2 linked regions of the Thermosynechococcus vestitus BP-1 genome follow. The protein of the gene in region 2 interacts with the protein of the main gene of each other region in a pairwise test. Links are inferred from orthologs where the notes say so. Each region holds a gene or a part of one and is shown on either strand. Other genes may lie near its edges. The genes, in order: dprA and recA.

Region 1 (3,310 bases), 680 kb from region 2 along the record:
ACCATAGACCCGCTCTGCCTCCGGAAAACCCAAGAGCCGTAGGCCCCACACCAAAGGCATGCCGTCAGAAGTCACCAGTTGGGCACCATTGACCACCCGCTGGAAGGGCGATCGCCACACCCCCGTCATGACCACATGGACATTGGCCGCCACCACATAGCCCCCCTGGCCTTGACCAATCCATTCAGCCATGAGATCACAGGCTTTGCTGTAGGTGGTGACATCAATCCGCGTTCCTAAAATATGCGCCGACTGCACCTTGGGGCTACTTCGCATGTTTGACTTGATTCCAGCGTAGGACATTGGTTGCAGAACTAAAGTGAACATCCGACAATGCAAAGCAGATGTCATGTTGTGCCCTGCGGAATGAATCTAGAGGAGTGCTATCGCATTCTGGAGCTGTCACAGGGAGCGTCCTTAGCCCAAGTTAAATCCGCCTATCGACGGCTCGCACGACGCTACCATCCCGATGTCAACCCCGGCGATCGCACGGCCCATGAGAAGTTTATTCTCCTCCAACAGGCCTATGAAAAACTAGTGCAGGTGCTGCCCACCTTTCGCCCTACCCCCATCCCATCAGAACCGCAAACTCCCCCGCCACAAACACCGCCACCGCCCTCTGCCTTTGACATTGAACTGAAACACGCCAGCTACCGCCAACTTCAGGAATTCCTCAAATATCGCTGCTATCAACGTGCCATCTCCCTTGTGGAAGGCTTGGCCAGTCGACTGCCCCAGGATGCAGAAGTAAGGCAGTGGCAAGCCGTTACCTATCAGTGCTGGGCGCGGCAACTCATTCGCGATCGCCAACCCCAAGCGGCACGGGAATACCTGCACCGAGCTCTAAAAGTAGACCCGGATAACCGTCAGCTTTGGCAAGAAGTCGAAAAGGACTTTCGCACCCTTGATCGCCTCTACGGCAAAGCAATCTAAGTCCAATCCTCCTGTTTATTGCTGCCCACCTTGTAAACGCCGCCGCGAGCGTGGATGGCACGGGTACGTTCAAAGAGTTCTTCCTGCGTAAGTTGCCATTTTTCGAGCAGCTCGGCCATTAATTTCTTATTTGTCTCGGCGCCGGGGAAGCCGTCGTAGCGAATCAGCAATCGCCCCAATTCCGCCAAGTTGTAATCACTGATGCCCTCTTGCTGTAGACGCTCGAGGACTAACCGATCTTGAGCTTCGCGAGGATGTTGTAGGTTCTGGGAGTTGGTCATTTCAGCCTCCAAGTGACAAGTGAAATGTTTTATGAAATGTTTTAACAGCCAGTTTTGCGATAGCGATTCCCTGGCTGCTGCTCTACGTAGCCCATCAGCTCTAGGTGGATTAATTCCGCCATGACAACGCCCGTGTCCAAGCAGACTCGCTGCACAATGTCGTCGAAGGCAACACTCTGGCTGCCTTGACTCAGTTGCTGAATCGCCTCCAAAATCTGTTGCTGCGGGAGCGATAGCGTTGGGGATGGGGCTGAGAATGGTGTCGGATCAAGGGGGGGTGTATGCCCTAATAATTGTTCAAGGAGAGCTTCTTCTCCCAAGATAAGGTGTGCCCCCTGATTCACTAAACTAAGGGCACCCTTGGCACGGTGGTTATCCAGATGCCCCGGCAGCACATAGACATCGCGACCATACTCAGCAGCATAGCGAGCCGTAATCAGAGCACCGGATTTGTAGGGAGCCTCCGCAATAATCACCGCCCGACACAGGCCGGCAATGATGCGGTTGCGGCGAGGAAATTGGGAGCGATCGGCACCCACGCCCCTGGGGTACTCGCTCAAGAATCCGCCGCGTTCATGGATCTGGTAATAAAGGGGACGATTTTCCTGCGGGTAGATCATATCCACCCCTGTCCCCAAGACCGCCAGGGTGGCACCGCCAGCCTCTAAGCAGCCACGATGGGCTGCACCGTCAATGCCTGCAGCCATTCCCGAAACGACAGTCAAGCCAGCCTGAGCCAGAGCATACCCCAGCTTGTGCGCCCACCGTTCGGCATATTCTGAGGGATCACGGGTACCGACAATGGCAACGGTTGGTGTGGGTTGACGGAGAATTTCTAAAATACGGTTGCCACCATAGTAAAGCAAGGGTGGTGGATCAGGAATTTCCCGCAGCAGCGGTGGATAACGGGGATCACTCAGTACCCAATGGTCGGGATTGAGCTGGCAGTGGTGTTCGTAGAGAGTGAGGGGTTGGCACTGCTTCCGATAGTGGGCGATCGCCCCTTGGAGTTTAGGACCAATCCCCTCTACCTGTCCAATAGCTGCTATGGGCGCTTGCCAAGCCGTTTTCAAATCCCCAAAGTGTTCCCAGAGGCGCTTGAGTAACACCGGACCCAGGCCGGGTACTTGTGACCAGCTATACCAGTAGGCAGCATCAGGGGGAACCAAGGGGGCTTAGTAGGCTTCCTGCAATTCGTAAAAGTCAGGGGTGATGTAGTCTTTGCGCAAGGGCCAACCCACCCAATCCTCCGGCATGAGGATGCGCTTCAGGTTTGGGTGCCCCTCATAGACAATGCCAAACATATCGTAGGACTCCCGCTCTTGCCAGTCGGCTGTTTTCCAAATCCAATAGACCGAAGGCACACGGGGATCATCCCGCGGCACAAAGACTTTAATGCGTACCTCTGGGGGACGATCGGCATTATCACTGAGTTTGATCAGGTGGTAAGTACTCACCAAGTCTTGGCCGGGGCCCGAATCATAGGCGGCTTGACACCGCAAATAGTTAAAGCCATCGGCATAGAGGGTCTGGCACACCGCCAGCAGGCGATCGCGATCGACTTTGATCATTTCTACGCCAGAGGCATCCCTACCAAGGGATTCCACACTCAGGTTTTGAGACTGTAGGAGGCGGCCGACAGGGCCAGCTTCAACAATGGGGGCTTCCGGGGTGTCACTCATGTTCGCTGCTCCAACTTAAACGGCTATCGACTCACTCAGGACCATTCAAGGGCACGTTTGCGCCATGCATAGACCAGAGCCACGACCAGAATGGCAATGAAAATCAAGGCTTCAATGAAGGCCAGCAATCCCAACTGATGGAAGGCCACTGCCCAGGGATACAAAAAGACCGTCTCCACATCAAAAATGACAAAGACGAGGGCAAACATGTAGTAGCGCACATTAAACTGAATCCAGGCGCCACCAATGGGTTCCATCCCCGATTCGTAGGTCGTCAGGCGGATCATCCGCCCCGATTTGGGGCGTAATAGGGCAGAAGCAGCCAAGGCCAGTACCGGTACCAGACTACAAATAATCAAAAAGCCGAGAAAATACTCGTAACCACTGAGAACAAACACAGTTGCAGTGTCCCTC
Region 2 (3,270 bases):
AATGACAGGCACGGGGGCACTGCGAATTTGCCGCTGGAATCCTTCTATATTCGATTGCTGAATGCCCTTCACGTTGTTATCTCGTTTTGTCTTGGGATCATCCTAGCAGTCAGCGGTGGGTTTGCAGCAGCCCTGGGGGGCGATCGCATGCCGTAGGATCAAAAATAGTGCATAGGATTGCGATTAACCTTTCCAATGACCCCCACTCCTTCCCCCAAGTCTACCCTTTGGCAAAACCTTTTCCTCCTGCTGTTACGGGAGGCGATCGCCACGCTTCAGGGGATCATTCACCTCCTCAGCAAGGCCATGGAGCAACTTCAGGGGATGGCCACACAACAGGGGATCACCCCAGAACAGCTCAATCCCGAACGTTCATGGGTCAATCGAGGGGCAGCCCTATGGTGGCAGGGAATGGGCTGGGTACAGCAACGGCTGCCGGCTCATCTACAGCAGCGTTATAACCGTACGACATTAACGGGGATCGCGATCGCTCTCCTTTTCATTGTGCTTTGGTTGCATCCCCTCAGTTGGTTTCAAGCTCCCGCTCCGCCAGCGGCGAAAGCAACCCAGCATCCCCAAGCCAGTGTGCTGGTGCCACCTCGCCCCGCACCCACGCCAACGGCGGCAACACCACCCCCCCTGCCCCCCCCGATGCCAAAGCCAACACCGATACCCACGCCGTCAGCAGTGGCGATCGCGCCTGCCTCCGCTGTCAGTGACAGCCTCACCGTCCGCCAGCAATTGCTGGCCATTTGCGATCGCTACAGCAACGCCCTTGATCCCACCCTAACCCTCACCCCCAGCGAGCAGCGCTTGGAACTGATGCTGGCCAACGGTTGGTATGATCTCAGTCCTGCAAAGCAAGATCAACTGGCGCAAAGCCTTTGGCAAACCGCCCATGACTTGGGGTATCAGACCGTAATGATCATGGATACCGAAGGTCACCTGCTTGTGCGTGATCCTGTGGTGGGTGACAATGCTATTGTTGTCCGTCGCAAGCTGATCTAACCCGCCCCCTTGGCGATCCGTTTCACCAATCCGCTAACTTAGAAAGGTGCCAACTTCTGCAACCTCACTATGAGTGACACCACCCTTTCCCTCCTTTCCCCCGAAAAGCGCAAAGCCCTTGAGTTTGCCATCTCCCAAATTGAACGCAGCTTTGGTAAGGGCAGCATTATGCGCCTTGGAGATGCCACCAGCATGAAGGTGGAGACGATTTCCAGTGGCGCCCTCACCCTTGACCTTGCTTTGGGCGGTGGACTACCGAAGGGGCGGATCATTGAAATTTATGGGCCTGAAAGTTCAGGGAAAACCACCTTAGCCCTCCATGCCATCGCTGAAGTGCAAAAGGCAGGGGGTGTGGCGGCTTTTGTGGATGCTGAACATGCCCTTGATCCCACCTATGCCGCTGCCCTACGGGTAGATATTCAAAACTTACTGGTTGCCCAGCCAGACACTGGGGAAGCGGCTCTAGAAATTGTTGATCAACTGGTGCGCTCAACCGCTGTGGATATTATAGTGGTGGACTCCGTGGCCGCCTTAGTACCCCGTGCCGAAATTGAGGGTGACATGGGAGAGAGCCATGTGGGGCTGCAAGCCCGCCTCATGAGCCAAGCCCTGCGCAAAATTAACGGCAATATCAGTAAAACAGGTTGTACGGTGATTTTCCTGAACCAATTGCGGCAAAAAATTGGCCTCACCTACGGTAACCCGGAAACAACGACGGGGGGAGTAGCCCTCAAGTTCTATGCCTCGGTGCGCCTAGATATTCGACGGGTGCAAACCCTGAAGAAGGGAACAGAGGAATTTGGTATTCGCGCCAAAGTCAAGGTGGCCAAAAATAAAGTGGCGCCTCCCTTTCGCATTGCGGAGTTTGACATTATTTTTGGTAAGGGTATTGCCAATCTCGGCTGTATCCTCGACATGGCTGAGGAAGTTGGTGTGATTACCCGCAAGGGGGCTTGGTATTCCTACAACGGCGAAAATCTTGCCCAAGGCCGCGACAACACAATTAACTACATGGAGGAGAACCCCAGCTTTGCCCAAGAGATTGAACAGCAGGTGCGGCAAAGGTTTGACCAGCGGGTAGCCCTCTCCGCCAATACAGCGGCTTATACTGAGGAGGAAATTGGCGAAGGGGAATAGGGGCGATCGCTCGCCAGGGACTTTCGCAGGAGCAATTTCCGCTCTCCCCAAAACGTGAAGCCCTCCTCAACCACTTCAAAGCCACAGCGGGCATATAACTGCTGCGCCGCCTGATTTTGGGCAAGGACGTGAAGATAGAGATTGGAATAGGTGGAGCAAAGGTGGGTCTCAACAGTCTCTAATAGCCGCCGGCCAATGCCCCGCCGCCGGTAATCGGGATGCACCGCCAAATTGGAGAGATAGGGAGAGGGTTGCCCCCTAAGCTCACGGAGCTGCACTTCAACACTCCCCACACAGAGAGCAGAGCCTCCCGTGCGTAGGACGGCTAACCAACAGTGGTAGTGGGGCCGCTCCCGCTGCCAGCGATCGCGCAAATCCTGCTCAATCCCTAACTGAATGAAACTGCGCCAAAGGGCTTGCCAACCGCTGCCGGGATGAAAACTCAGCGCCACCAGCTGAGCGACACTGGGAAGGTCAGTGATCTCTGCCGCCCGAATCTCAATCATCCTAGGGCTGAGGAAGGGCAGATTGCTCAGGTTGGAGTTGGCTCATCAGTGCCCGCAGCGGGGGCTTGGCCAATAGGATTTGCGTATCCGCCACTAAGCGATCGCCCCAGAGGTTTTCCCGTTGAAACTCCACGGTGCCATAGCGGCTATCAAGGCGCAGGGCCTCCTCTGCCAGTTGCAGTGCTCTTGCTTCATTCCCCAGTTGCAACAGGGCTGTTGCTAGGGCTAGTTTCGGTTCACTCGCCTTGGGGTCAATGTCTGCGGCCTGTTCCCAGTTCTTAACTGCTTGGCGGATATGGCCCTGTTCATAGAGGACGAGGCCAATGTTGGTATAGGCTGGCCAAAACCGTCGATCCAAGCGCAATGAGCGGCGGTATTGCTCGATCGCCCGATCCTTCTGCCCCAATTTGAGATAGGCATTGCCCAGATTAAACCATTCCTCGGTGGCATTGGGCTTGAGTGCCAATCCCTGCTCGATCGCCCGTGCTGCGGCGTCGTAGCGCCCTAGGCGAAAATGGGCAGAGCCTAAGTTGAAATAAGCTCCTGGATTTTTGTCATTGAGTTTCAAAGACTGCTCTAGGGCTGGCACCGCATCCTTGGGTTGATTAACTGTCAGGTA

The links.
Region 1: the proteins of recA (region 2) and dprA interact in binary tests that used the Bacillus subtilis proteins (3 or more experiments, as listed by UniProt). The link is inferred for Thermosynechococcus vestitus BP-1 from one-to-one orthologs.

The regions. Positions count from the first base shown.
Region 1 is NC_004113.1:1,491,401-1,494,710, reverse strand. What follows is about bases 320-3,310. They hold dprA (DNA-processing protein DprA), read right to left. Parts: upstream 2,384-3,310; coding sequence 1,256-2,383; downstream 320-1,255. Other genes in these bases: ndhC (photosynthetic/respiratory NAD(P)H-quinone oxidoreductase subunit C), read right to left, coding at 2,932-3,294; TLL_RS07250 (NAD(P)H-quinone oxidoreductase subunit J), read right to left, coding at 2,390-2,896; TLL_RS07260 (DUF3288 family protein), read right to left, coding at 930-1,214; TLL_RS07265 (J domain-containing protein), read left to right, coding at 367-933. Also shown: TLL_RS07270 (WecB/TagA/CpsF family glycosyltransferase), read right to left, coding at 1-276. UniProt on the Bacillus subtilis protein: Protein that helps load RecA onto ssDNA during transformation. Binds cooperatively to circular ssDNA, is able to bridge different segments of DNA. Favors the loading of RecA onto SsbA- or SsbB-coated ssDNA and formation of RecA-DNA filaments.
Region 2 is NC_004113.1:2,170,892-2,174,161, forward strand. Bases 161-3,111 are described here. They hold recA (recombinase RecA), read left to right. Parts: upstream 161-1,077; coding sequence 1,078-2,145; downstream 2,146-3,111. Other genes in these bases: TLL_RS10580 (hypothetical protein), read left to right, coding at 196-1,008; TLL_RS10590 (GNAT family N-acetyltransferase), read right to left, coding at 2,112-2,651; TLL_RS10595 (tetratricopeptide repeat protein), read right to left, coding at 2,653-3,111. Outside these bases: TLL_RS10575 (thioredoxin family protein), read right to left, coding at 1-72; more of TLL_RS10595, read right to left, coding at 3,112-3,270. UniProt on the Bacillus subtilis protein: Multifunctional protein involved in homologous recombination, DNA repair and competence.